Regions from separate parts of the Streptomyces sp. NPDC051909 genome, predicted to be linked through region 1. Evidence: riboswitches for the same ligand, from Rfam matches in the RefSeq annotation. Region 1 holds a riboswitch; each other region holds the start of a gene.
The links. A riboswitch is a leader RNA that binds a small molecule or an ion and turns the genes downstream of it on or off. The one in region 1 is predicted to bind cyclic di-AMP.
Positions count from the first base shown of each region.

Region 2: another riboswitch for cyclic di-AMP. It lies ahead of AB0M18_RS15760 (LysM peptidoglycan-binding domain-containing protein); the one in region 1 lies ahead of AB0M18_RS17265 (LysM peptidoglycan-binding domain-containing M23 family metallopeptidase).
Region 3: another riboswitch for cyclic di-AMP. It lies ahead of AB0M18_RS19415 (C40 family peptidase); the one in region 1 lies ahead of AB0M18_RS17265 (LysM peptidoglycan-binding domain-containing M23 family metallopeptidase).
Region 4: another riboswitch for cyclic di-AMP. It lies ahead of AB0M18_RS31605 (transglycosylase family protein); the one in region 1 lies ahead of AB0M18_RS17265 (LysM peptidoglycan-binding domain-containing M23 family metallopeptidase).

Region 1 covers NZ_JBFAYA010000009.1:230,782-233,978, forward strand. Annotated here, with positions in the region: gene AB0M18_RS17260 (SGNH/GDSL hydrolase family protein) at 1-715, opposite strand, end outside; gene AB0M18_RS17265 (LysM peptidoglycan-binding domain-containing M23 family metallopeptidase) at 890-1,870, opposite strand; cyclic di-AMP (ydaO/yuaA leader) riboswitch at 1,875-2,031, opposite strand; gene AB0M18_RS17270 (tyrosine-protein phosphatase) at 2,405-3,197, shown strand, end outside.
Region 2 covers NZ_JBFAYA010000008.1:246,992-250,188, forward strand. Annotated here, with positions in the region: gene AB0M18_RS15755 (hypothetical protein) at 1-669, opposite strand, end outside; cyclic di-AMP (ydaO/yuaA leader) riboswitch at 1,231-1,386, shown strand; gene AB0M18_RS15760 (LysM peptidoglycan-binding domain-containing protein) at 1,391-2,260, shown strand; gene AB0M18_RS15765 (polysaccharide deacetylase family protein) at 2,424-3,197, shown strand, end outside.
Region 3 covers NZ_JBFAYA010000011.1:126,464-129,660, reverse strand. Annotated here, with positions in the region: gene AB0M18_RS19425 (ATP-dependent Clp protease proteolytic subunit) at 1-607, shown strand, start outside; gene AB0M18_RS19420 (hypothetical protein) at 615-920, shown strand; cyclic di-AMP (ydaO/yuaA leader) riboswitch at 1,315-1,434, shown strand; gene AB0M18_RS19415 (C40 family peptidase) at 1,438-1,914, shown strand; gene AB0M18_RS19410 (ATP-binding protein) at 1,972-2,406, opposite strand; gene AB0M18_RS19405 (8-amino-7-oxononanoate synthase) at 2,562-3,197, opposite strand, start outside.
Region 4 covers NZ_JBFAYA010000029.1:57,980-61,176, forward strand. Annotated here, with positions in the region: gene eno (phosphopyruvate hydratase) at 1-520, opposite strand, end outside; gene AB0M18_RS31605 (transglycosylase family protein) at 790-1,485, opposite strand; cyclic di-AMP (ydaO/yuaA leader) riboswitch at 1,489-1,662, opposite strand; gene AB0M18_RS31610 (transglycosylase family protein) at 1,920-2,996, opposite strand; gene AB0M18_RS31615 (cytochrome P450) at 3,111-3,197, opposite strand, start outside.

The DNA of each region.
Region 1 (3,197 bases):
GCACCAGGTACTCCTTGGCCCAGTGGATGTCGTCCTTGCGGACCTCCAGGGTGCCGCGCGGCGGCTCCGGGGGCCACGGCTGCTCCGGGTCGGCGGGCACCTCCATGCCGAGGACCTGGGCGGCGCGCAGCGCGACCCGGGTGTGACCCTCGGGCGAGAGGTGCAGCCGGTCCTCGTCCCAGGCGCGCCGGTCCTGGACGGACCGCAGCGACCACAGGTCGAGCACCGGGCAGCCGTACCGGTCGGCGATGGCCCGGACGTGCCCGTTGTAGGTGGCGATCTTGCCCCGCAGATGCTTGAGCAGGGTCACGTCGCGGGTGTCGAAGCCGGTGGTCACCATGACGGTGCCGACGGCGGAGGTGAGGTCGGCGACGGCGCGCTCGAAGCGCTCGGCGACGTCGTCGGGGTCGGTGCCGGGGCGGATGATGTCGTTCCCGCCGGCGCAGAAGGTCACGAGGTCGGGGGCGAGTTCCTTCGCCCGCGGGACCTGTTCCGCGACGATCTGGTCCAGGAGGCGCCCCCGTACGGCGAGATTGGCGTACCGGAACTCGTCGTTCTCCGGCAGCTCGTCGGCGAGGAGGACCGCGAACCGGTCCGCCCACCCGACGAAGGCCCCGTCGGGACCGGGATCCCCCACGCCCTCGGTGAAGCTGTCACCGATCGCCGCGTACGACCCGAATGCATTGGTTTCTGTAGATCTCGAATCGTCTGCCACGGGACCACATCTTTCCCTTCCTGATGTGACCTACGCGACCGTAAGGAGGGGTTGACGCCGGGTGACATATGCCACCGATAAAGATTCCACCAAGCCGGAATACGCCGGAGGCCCGGCACGTGCGTGCCGGGCCTCCGGGTGCTGTCCGAACGGGGTCGGATGGTCGACGTGACGTCAGATGCTCACGCCGTGCTGGCGCAGGAGGGCCAGCGGGTCGATGTCGGAGCCGTACTCCGGGCCGGTGCGCATCTCGAAGTGCAGGTGCGGGCCGGTGACGTTGCCGGTGGCGCCGGAGAGGCCGATCTGCTGGCCGCCGCTCACGGTCTGGCCGGCGGAGACGGACAGCGAGGAGAGGTGGGCGTACTGCGAGAAGGTGCCGTCGGCGTGCTGGATGACGACCTGGTTGCCGTAGGCACCGCCCCAGCCGGCGGAGTAGACGGTGCCGGGGCCGACCGCGCGGATGGTGGTGCCGGTGGAGGCGATGAAGTCGACACCGGTGTGGTAGCCGGAGGACCACATGGAGCCGGAGGCGCGGTACGGGGTGGAGACGCCGCCGCCGACCGGGGCGAACCAGCCGGAGGAGGTGGCGGCGCCGGCCGAGGTGGACTCGGCGGAGGACGAGGAGGAGCTCGCGGCGGCCGGGGCCGCGGTGCGCTCGCTGCCGCGGGAGGCGCGGCTCGGCGCGGTGTCGCCGTTCTTGGCGGAGCTCTTCGCGGAGCTCTTGGGCGCGGCGGCCTTGGGCGCGGGGGCGGCCTTGGCGGGAGCGGCCTTGGCGGTGTTCTTGGCGCCGAGGGTGAGCTTCATGCCGGGGAAGATCAGCGAGGGGTTCTCGCCGACGACCTGGCGGTTGTCGCGGTAGAGCTTCTGCCAGCCGCCCGCGAGGTGGTGCTCGGTGGCGATCTTCGACAGGTAGTCGCCGCGCACGACGGTGTAGCTGGTGCCCTTGGCGGCCGGGGCCTTGGCGGGGGTGACGGCGGCGGGCGCGACGGCGGCGACGGCCTGGAGCGGGGCGGCGGGGGCGGCCTGCTCGGCGGCGTGCGCGCCGGTGGCACCGATCAGCGGGAGGGCGACGACGGCGCCTCCGGCGCCGGCGGCCACGAACCCGCGGGTGATCGGGTTGGCCTTGGTACGGCGGTGCTTACCCTTCGCGGGCATGGCGGTTTCCTCTCCGTCGCCTGCGAGGTGAGCTGTCGGGTTCGGACTGGAGATGTCCGGCCGCGCGGTCGCGCGGCTTCACCCCGAGCCGTCCTTCTCTCCGAGGGATCGGCGACTTACCTGGGTCCCCCGCTCCTGCCGTGTACGGGTGAGTGCGGATTCCGGTCGGCGGCAGGATTCGGCGGTCCGTCCGGAGTGAGCGCGACGCTAGACGAGCGGGGACGAGCGGAACAAGCCGCCGGTTCCATTCGATCTCGAATTCCGTGATATCCGCCCGGAATTCCGGTGACCCTCCGTGGATGACGGTCTCTCGATCTCCCTTTGCCGAGGGGAATTTGGAAAAGACGATCAGCCACGGTCCGTCACGTCTATGACGCTGCTCACGCCCCGGATCCCATCTCCCCTGCAACCAGGGCGCGTTATACGCAATCGCCCAATACGGACAGATCACCCATTCCATCCCGAGGGGGTGCCCGCGCGGTCCGCCAGCCATGATGATTGCCGCAGGAACCGATCTCGAGAGCAGGAGCAACCGTGACGCAAGCGACGACCGAGCCCGAGCTCACCGGCGTACGCAACTTCCGCGATCTGGGCGGACTGCCGACCGTGGACGGCCGGTCCGTGCGCCCCGGGCACCTCTTCCGCAGCGGTCACCTGGCGCACGCCACCACGGAGGACGCGGCCTTCCTCGCCACCCTGGGACTGCACACGGTCTTCGACTTCCGCAACGAGGCCGACCGACGGATCGAGGGCGCGGACGTCGAGCTCCCGGGCGTGCGGAACGTGAACATCCCGCTCAACGACCCGGCGGACGGCAAGGAGTTCTGGAAGCTGGTCCGCGACGGGGACCTGGATCAGCTGCGCGGGATCCTGGGCGACGGCAAGGCCGCGGCCCGGATGTCCGACTCGTACCAGAAGATGATCGTCGGGCGGACCGCCGAGCACAGCCGCATCCTGCACGCGATGGCCGAGGACAGCGTCCCGGCCCTGATGCACTGCGCGGCCGGCAAGGACCGGGCCGGCCTGGCGATCGCGATCTCGCTGCTCGCGGTCGGCGTGGAGCGCGAGGCGATCGAGGCGGACTACGTGAAGTCCAACGCGCCGCACCGCCGCTACAAGGTGCAGCGCAGCTCCACCGCCCCGGACGGGATGTCGCCCGAGGTGATGGAGCTGCTCGCGCCGCTGTTCGACGCGCGGGTGGAGTATCTGCGGGCCGCCTTCGGGACCATCGAGGAGAGCTGGGGCTCGGTCGACGCCTACCTGGCGGAGGGGCTGCGGCTCGCCCCGGAGACCCGGGAGCGCCTGCGCGAACGCCTGCTCACGGAGG
Region 2 (3,197 bases), on a different contig from region 1:
TATCGGCCGCATGCCCGCCGGGCACGGCCACTCGCCCGATCCCTCCTCCACACCCGGCTTGTAGCAGGTGCCGTGCCGGCCGTGCAGGAACAGCGCCACCGGCCGCCTCCCCGGCGCGCCCGCCGGCGCCGTCACGGCGGCGCGCATCTCGACCGGCTCGGGGAAGCCGGGCAGCCGCACGTCCTTCAGCGCGTACTCGCCGGACACGGTGCGGTACGGGCCGGGGACCCCCGGATCCACCGGATTCGCCGGCAGCGGCGCCTCAGGCCGTGCCCCGGGATCTGCCGGAGCCGCCGGCCGCAGACGGGGCGCCTGGGCCGGCGCCTCGGCATCGAGCCGCCGTCCGCCCGCCGTGACGCTCAACCGCGCCCCGCCGTCCACCCGTTCAGCCCCGATGGCGAGCCGGAACGACCGCCCGTCCGCCGCGGCCTCCGGGTACCCGAGCAGTCTCCCGTCGACCCGGAACTCGACCCGGGCATCCCCCATCGGCACGGCCTCCTCGGCCGTCCACACCAACTCCCGCCCCGCACCGCTTCCGGCGACCCGCCACCCCTCGGGCAGCCCTGCCGCGGCGGATCCGGTGACGGCGGCCGAGGCGGTGTCCGGTTGCGCGTACGCGAGCCCCGGCGACACACCCGCCAGGGCCATGAGCGTCACGGCGGTGGTCATGCCGCGTGTGACACGTATCAAAGCGCTCTACCTCACGATCGTTCTCGTCCAGCACGCTTCCGGGCGCCTGCGATCCCCCGGGCGCCCCTCTTGCCCCCGGAGGACGGGGGAGGGAGAGACGGGGTTGCCCGGCGGGGGAGGGGTGGCCGGTTCTGATCCCTGACCGTCGGCGGACCGACGAAGGGCCACCGCCCGCCGTCGGGCGGTGCCGGATCAAAACGGACGATGTCCGGCTATTCCATTGCAATGCCGAAATGCCGAGGTGATTCATGAAGGGGGTAATTCGAGCCGGAAAGGTGGGCAGGCGGCGCCGATCGGTCAGGGGTGATGTGGGTCACCTGGGACCGGTCTCCGGAAGGGCCTCCGGAATGCTGTCGCGGCGTCAGGAGCGGCCGGACGGAAAAGGATTGGGGTGAGGGGTGGGAGCGGGCGTGATGATCCTTTTGAATTTGCCCGCAGATCGATTTCGCGTGATGAATTCCCTCCTTGTTTTCGATATTTGTCTTCGCATACGGTCGCCCCGAAACCGGACGGAAACGCCGAATCCTGCCGCCGCCCGGTCGACCGCACTCACCACACTTCCGGCAGGAGCGGGGGACCCAGGTTCGCCGCCGGCCCCGGTCTCCGGGGACGGCTCGGGGTGAAGCCGCGCGCAGCGCGGCCGGGCATCTCCTGCCCGAACCCGACAGCTCACCTCGCAGGCGAAGGAGAGGAACTCGCCATGCGTGGATCCGGCAAGCACCGCCGCCCGAAGAACGCCCCGCTCGCCCGCGGCATCGCCGCCGTCGGCCTCACCGGCAGCGCCGCCCTCGCCCTGCCCCTGGCCGGCGCCACCACCGCCGGCGCGGCCACCCCGGCCGTCGCTCCCTCCGTCGCAGTGGCAAAGCAGACGCCTCTTTCGGCGCCTTCAGTGGCCCCCTTCACAGCCCCGGCGGCCGTGAAGGCGGCGCCGGTGAGGTATTCCGTCGTGGCCGGTGACTCGCTGTCGAAGATCGCCCACAGGTACGGGGTCCAGGGCGGCTGGAAGAAGCTCTACAAGGACAACCGTCGCGTCGTCGGCGGCGACCCGCGCCTGATCCACCCGGGGCAGAAGCTCACCGTCGCCGGAACCGCCGCGAAGGCCGCGGCCAAGGCGGCCAAGGCGCCCAAGGCGGCCAAGGCCGGCACGAGCGTGGCCGCCGCCTCGGCCCCCGCGAAGGCCGTTCGGTCGAAGGCGGTCCAGGCCGTCGCGACCTCCACCGGCTCCGCCACGTCCGCGGGCTACACGTACGCCGACAACCTCGAGGGCTGGATCCGCGAGTCCCTCGACATCATGGCCCGCGAAGGCATCCCCGGCAGCTTCGACGGCATCTACCGCAACATCATGCGCGAGTCCTCCGGCAACCCGCGGGCCATCAACAACTGGGACTCCAACGCCCTCGCCGGCACCCCCTCCAAGGGCCTCCTCCAGGTGATCGACCCCACCTTCCGCGCCTACCACGTGGCCGGCACCTCGCTCGACCCGTACGACCCGGTCGCCAACATCACCGCGGCCTGCAACTACGCCGCCGACCGCTACGGCTCCATCGACAACGTCTTCGGCGCCTACTGACGGACCGTCGCCCGCGGGCGCCGCGCACGGCACCCGCGGGCACGTCGACCCGCCCCCGGCCACCTGGCCCACATTCCTCACGCGATCAGGTGAAACCTTCTCGGCCGTTCCTCCGTCCTCTCCTGCGGGAGCCGTCGGGAGAGTCACGGGGAGTGGGCAGCACATGGGGCTGAAGAGTAAGTACACGCCGCAGATAGCCGCGGTCGCGTCGGCGGTCGCGCTGAGCCTGGCCGCCTGGGGGGCCGCCGTGTTGACGGACACGGAGGCGGAGGCGCGGGACGGCGGAGGAGCCGGGGCGCGGCAGGAGCAGCGCGTGCCGCCCACCGAGGACGGGAAGGGCCCGGAGCAGGTCAAGCCGGCGAAGGTCCCGGTGAGCATCGCGCACGCCACCGAGGCGGGCGGGAAGTCGGTGAGCATCACCATCGACGACGGTCCCGACCCGAACTGGACGCCCCAGATGCTCGACATCCTCAAGGAGAACGGCGTCAAGGCCACGTTCTGCATGGTCGGGCCGCGTGCCAAGGAGCACCCGGAGCTGGTGAAGCGGGTCGTCGCCGAGGGGCACCGGCTCTGCGACCACACCATGGACCACGACACCACCATGGACAAGAAGCCGGTCGCGTACCAGCGGCAGCAGATCCTCGACGCGAAGCGGTTGATCGAGGAGGCGGCCGGCGGCGCGAAGATCGAGTACTACCGGGCGCCGGGCGGCGCGTTCACGCCCGACAGCCGGAAGATCGCCGCGGCCGAGGGCATGCGCCCACTCGGCTGGAACGTGGACACCAAGGACTTCGAGCGCCCGGGTACCGCGGCCATCGTCGGCACCGTGAAGAACGAGCTGTCCAACGGCCCCACCATCCTCTTCCACGACGGCGGCGGCGACCGCAGCCAGACCGTCGCGGCCCTCCGCCAGGTCCTGCCCTGGCTGAAGGAACAG
Region 3 (3,197 bases), on a different contig from region 1:
CCTTCCGGAGTTCACCGAGCGCACGAGCTTCGGAACCCGCACCCTCGACCCCTACTCCAAGCTGCTCCAGGAGCGGGTCGTCTTCCTGGGCACCCCGATCGACGAGACCTCGGCCAACGACGTCATCGCACAGTTCCTGCACCTCGACTACGCCTCACCCGGCCAGGTGATCAGCCTCTACATCAACTCCCCCGGCGGCTCGGTGAGCGCCATGACCTCGGTGTACGACACGATCCGCACGGTCTCCTGCGAGGTGGAGACCACCTGCCTCGGCCAGGCCGTCGGGCCGGCCGCGGTGCTGCTCGCGGCGGGTTCGCCCGGCCGCCGGCTGGCCCTGCCGGGCGCCCGGATCGTGCTCCAGCAGCCCTCGATCGACGAGCCGTTGCAGGGACAGCCCAGCGATCTCGACCTCCAGGCACGGGAATTGCTGCGCCAGCGCGAGCTGATCGCCGGAATGCTCGCCGCCCACAGCGGTCGGGACCGGGAGCGGATCGACACCGACCTGGACCGCACCACCGTGCTCGACGCGCCGGCGGCCCTCGCGTACGGCTTGGTGGACCACGTCGTTCGCAGCCGCCGGGCGTCCGCCGGCGCCGGGGAGGAGTGAGGCCGCCGTGGTGCCGGAGCTGCCGCCGCTGCCCGCGCTGACGCGCGCCGAGGGCGAGTTCGTGGACGCGTACCTCGAAGTCGTCGATCTGCTGGGGAGGATCAATCCATCCAGGACCTCGCATACCTATGGGGCGCTGCGCGCGGCCCAGGCCCTGGTCGGACGGGCGACGGCGCTCCGGGACGCGCTGACGCTCATGCATCTGCGGGGCGAGAGCGAGGTGCACGTGGACACATTGGCGCGTGCGCTAAGGGTGTTGGACGGTGAGCGGCGCTCGGGCCGCGTCACCCTGCCCGGGGAGAGGGCGAGTTGACACCTGAGCGTGTCGTGTCGAGGTCCACACGGGGCACGGGGACCGCAGAATCGCTCCCCCTTTCGGCGTAGTCGACGAATCGACATGGAGCTCAGGTGAGTTGCGCAACAGGTGTACGCATCTGGCGGAATCGGGCGTCCTGTCGCTGGTGAACGGCTCGTGGGCCAAACCTCTGACGATCGCGAAACCTGACTGTCCACCCGAATGGATCAGTCGTGAGGAGCCTCACATATCGCCGTTTCGGCTCGGTTTTCGCCCTCGGTGTGGGTCAAGATCCCTGTCGACGACAAGCCCCCGCCACCCACGGCGGGGCGGTCCGGGCGGACGCCGAGTCCTGCCGCCGTCCCGGACGTCTGGTCGACAGGAGTGGACCGGCAGGAGTGGAGGACCCGAGCAACACGGGCCGCCCGAGCAGTACGGGGCGACCCTCGGGGTGAAGCCGCAGCCGCGGCCGGGCATCTTCGCCAGCCCGAACCCGACAGGTCATCCTTCGCAGGCGGCTGACGAAGGGTTGCGCATGACTGCGCAGATGCATGTCCCGTCCCTGCTGTCCCGGGCCGGAGCCGTCTCGGCTCTCACCCTCGCCGCCGTCGGCGGCACGCTCCTCGCACCGGGAGCGGTGCCAGAGGCCCAGGCGGCGACCTCCTACGCGGGCAAGGCGCTGAACGTCGCCGCCTCCAAGAAGGGGGCGCCCTACAAGTACGGAGCCGCCGGCCCCAGCCGCTTCGACTGCTCGGGCCTCACGCTCTACTCGTACAAGCAGGCGGGCAAGACGCTGCCCCGCACCGCGCAGCAGCAGTACAACAAGACCCGGCACATCGCCGCGTCGAGCCGGCAGGTGGGCGACCTGGTGTTCTTCCACTCCCGCGGGAGCGTGTACCACGTCGGGATCTACGCGGGTAGCAACAAGATCTGGCACTCACCCAAGACCGGGTCCTGGGTGAAGCTCGACAAGATCTGGACCTCGAAGGTCTACTACGGCCGGGTCAAGTGACCCGCCCGGACCGCCGGGAGGTCGGGCCCGCGCCGGCGGTACCGGACCGCCGGGAGGTCAGGCCTGGGTCAGCGCAGCCGTCCACGGCAGGTTGATCCACACCGTCTTGCCGCCCTCCGCCGTCGGGGTCACCGAGAGCCGGCCGCCCGCCTCCTTCGTCAGGGAGCGGATGATCACCATCCCCCGCCCGTTGTCCTGCTGCACGGCCGCCGGAAGGCGGCGCGGCCAGCGGGGGTGGCTGTCGGTGACCCCGATGTGCAGCTGCTCGTCACGCTCCAGACGCACGTCGACGGTGAAGGTGGGCGACTGGCCGAAGGTGTGCAGCACCGCGTTGGTCGCCAGCTCCGAGACGATCAGCCGGACGGCGTCCGCCGTGTCGGTCGCGCCGTCGAGCCCCCAGGAGGCGAGCACCTCCGCGACGTACCGCCGCGCGGCGGAGACCGAGGCGGGGTCGCTCGGCAGCGTGACGGTTGCTTCCTGGTGGTCTGCCATGCGACGCCGTCCTTCTCCCACCGGGCCACGCCCGGAATGCACTGCGCGTCAGCCTGCCACCGAAGTCACCGCGCCGTGCGCCGATCCACCAGATATACGGATATCTGTCGCCCGAAGCGGTGAACCGTCCGACGGGCGACCGGATCGCCCGCTCGTCAGAGCGCGCCGGGCGGGGCCGTCCGTACGATCGTCGCCACCGCGCGCTCGATCTCCGCGTCGGTGAGGTCCGCGCGGGCCGTCAGACGCAGCCGGGAGATGCCGTCGGGCACCGACGGGGGCCGGAAGCAGCCCACGCCGAGGCCGAGTTCGCGGCAGTCGGCGGCCCAGCGCAGGGCCTCCTCCGGGCCCGGGGCGCGTACCGAGACGACGGCCGCGTCGGGGCGCGCGGCGGTCAGTCCGGCGGCGGTGAGCAGCCGGTGCAGGGTCAGGGCGACGGTGCCGGCGCGGGCCGGGAGGGCGGGCTCGGCTCCGATGAGGCGCAGGCTCGCGAGGGCGCCGCCGGCCGCCGCGGGGGCGAGTCCGGTGTCGAAGATGAAGGTACGGGCGGCGTTGACCAGGTGCTCGATCACCCGGGCCGGGCCGAGCACCGCGCCGCCCTGGCTGCCCAGGGACTTGGACAGGGTGAGGGTCGCGACCACGTCGGGGTCACCGGCGAGGCCCGCCTCGTGGAGGGTGCCGCGCCCGCCGTCGCCGAGCACGCCGAAGCCGTGGGCGTCGTCGACGACCAGACCGGCTCCGTGCTCGCGGCAGGCGGTGGCGAGAGCGGCGAGCGGTGCCCTGTCGCCGTCCAC
Region 4 (3,197 bases), on a different contig from region 1:
CGCCGATCGGCGCGATCATGAACTCCTGGATGTCCACGTTGGAGTCGGCGTGCGAGCCGCCGTTCAGGATGTTCATCATCGGAACGGGCAGCAGGTGCGCGTTCGGGCCGCCGAGGTAGCGGAAGAGCGGCAGGTCGGAGGCCTCGGAGGCGGCGTGCGCCACGGCGAGGGAGACACCGAGGATGGCGTTGGCGCCGAGCGAGCCCTTGTTCTCGGTCGCGTCCAGGTCGAACATCGCCTGGTCGATCAGCCGCTGCTCGGTGGCGTCGTAGCCGACGAGCTCCGGGCCGATCTGCTCGATGACGGCGAGGACGGCCTTCTCGACGCCCTTGCCGAGGTAGCGGTTGGGGTCCCCGTCGCGGAGCTCAATGGCCTCGAACGCACCGGTGGAGGCACCGGAGGGAACGGCAGCACGGCCGGTGCTGCCGTCGTCGAGGCCGACCTCGACCTCGACCGTGGGGTTGCCTCGGGAGTCCAGGATTTCCCGGGCTACGACGACGTCGATGGACGGCACGAGCATCTCCTTCTGGGATGTGACGCTGGTTGTGACGCATGCGGCAAGGTCTCGTTCGCCTTGCGACAAGAGCCTAACCGGCTCGGGGCCTCCGGCCAGCCGGGCGCCCGCCCCCTGGGACGAAAAAGGACCCGAGGGCATGCATAGAGGGACGAAAGACCCCGGTTACCTACGAGTACGAAACCGGCCCGGAGCGGGATGCTCCGGGCCGGCCTCTCGGTCACCGCGGGGAGGGCGGGGGAAGGGGACGACCGCCGGACCGTCCCCGTCCTTCCTTACTTCAGGTGGAGCTGCTGACCCGGGTAGATCAGGTCGGCGTCCTGGACGATGTCCTTGTTCAGCTCGAAGAGCTTCGCCCAGCCGCCCTTGACGTGGTGCGCCTGGGCGATCTTGCTGAGGGTGTCGCCGGAGACGACCTTGTACTCGCCGTCGCCCTTCTCGACCTTCTTGCCGGTCGGGGTGGTGACGGTCTGCTTCGGAGCCGGCTTGGCCGCGGGCTTCGGCGCGGTGCGCTGCTCGCTGCGGGTGGTCGGCTGCTCGGCGGTGCGCTTCGGGGCCGGGGCCGGGGCCGCGGCCTCGGCGGAGCCGCCGTCGTACGAGGCGCTGGAGAGGCCCACGCCACAGCTCGGCCACGCGCCCTTGCCCTGGCCCGCGAGGACCTTCTCGGCGACGGCGATCTGCTGGGACTTCGACGCGAGGTCGGCACGCGCGGCGTAGGCGGTGCCACCGAACGCGGCCCAGGTGGAGTTGGTGAACTGCAGGCCACCGTAGAAACCGTTGCCGGTGTTGATGGCCCAGTTGCCGCCGGACTCGCACTGGGCGACGGCGTCCCACTCGGAGCTGGTGGCGGCCGAGGCGGAGCCCGCGGTCATCAGCGGGGCGGCGACGGCGACGCCGGCCACGCCGACGAGCGCGACGGCGCGGGTGGCCTTGGAGGCACGACGGTGTTTGCCCTTGCCGGAAAGCAGCATGGAAGTTCTCCTCACCGACGCCTACGAGGTGAGCTGTCGGGTTCGGGCGAGTGAGTTGCCCGGCCGCGTGTCCTAGCACGCGGCTTCACCCCAAGCCGATCGTCGGCCGTCTGTCTCAACGGCCGGGGCCGGCACTTACCTTGGGTCCCCCGCTCCTGCCTTCGGCGCTTGCGCGACGACTGTTCCCATCGGTCGGCGGCAGGATTCGGCGTACCGGCGACGGGGCCCGCGGTGGCGAGCGGTGACGACCGTAGACATAGACCCGGGAGAAGTTCAAAGACCATCAACCCGGAAAAATCGCCCCTACTTGCATTCCGTCAGGCCCCGTTTGCGCAGGTGGGGAGTGCGGCGAGCAAAGTTTGCGGACGTGACACGCCAGTTCGGCAAGAGAGACCCATGTCTCACTTGGACAGAACCGGACATTCAGCCGCGAACTACTCCTGGGCGCTGCCGAGTCCGAGCCCCAGCTCAAGGCTCTGACCAGGGAGGATGAGGTCGGGGTCGGAGCCGACCGTCTCCTTGTTGGCGTCATAGAGGGCGGACCAGCCGCCGTGGAGACCGTTGTCCCGCGCAATGCCCGACAAGCTGTCACCCGGCTTGACGGTGTATTCGCCCGCCTTGTCCGAGGTGCCCGAATCGCCCGCCCCGGGATCACTGGTCGCGTCACCCTGCGCACCGTCAGCGGGCGCGGCATGGCGTCCGGAATCGACAGTGCCGTCCGTTACGCCCGTGTCATCTGCCGCGGCGTCACCCCGGTGCTTGCCGGTGCCGGGCGTGGCCGCATCCGAGGCGCCAGGCGTTCCGGGTGTTCCAGGCGTTCCGGGCGTGCCCGGCAGAAGGGATCCATCCGGCGTTCCGGGCATACCGGGCGTTACGGAGCTGCCGGGGGTCGCGGGCGCGGCGGGGGTCGCCGGGGTGGCGGGCGCGGTCGTGGACCCGGGGGCGGCCGGCGTGCCGGTGGAGGGGGTGGCGGGGGTCGCCGGAGTGGCCGTCCCGGCCGAGGGGCCGGCGGTGGTGCCGGTGCCGGCCTTGCCGGAGCCCGTGGCGGGCAGGCCGTCGGTGCGGTTGGACTCCGGCGCCGGGCCGGTGGACTCCTCGGGCGTGACACCCGGACCCGGGTCGACGGCCGGCGTCTTGCCGTCCTTCTTCAGGCCGGCGATCGGCGCGCAGGTGGCCCACTGGTCGTCACCGGCCATGAACGCCTTCTCCGCGACGGCGATCTGCTGGGCCCGGCTCGCCAGGTCCGCGCTCGGCGCGTAGGCCAGGCCGCCGTGCCGCTCCCAGCTCTCCTGGGTGAACTGCAGGCCGCCGTAGAGCCCGTTGCCGAAGTTGGCGCTCCACGCGCCGCCCGACTCGCACTCGGCCACCCGGTCCCAGGTCTGGGCGTCGGCGGCGGAGGCGGAGCCGGTGGCGAGCAGCGGCAGCGCCATGGCCGAGCCGGTGACTCCTGCCGCGACGACGAGTGCGGGGGCCTGGCGGGGTCTGCGGTGTCGTCCGTTCCCGGAGCGCATGCGGAGTGCCTTTCGCGTGACTGCTGAGACTGCGGGTGAACGTAGCGGCATTCGAACGCACGTCACAAGTCGATGCAGGGCAGATCACGCGAAGATCACAGTATTGATGGTCCGTCAGTTACGCGTGGCTTTGTGGGAAGCACTGAACTCCACCGGAAGCGTGCGCAGGCCACGCATGATGAGCCCACCGCGCCACCGGAG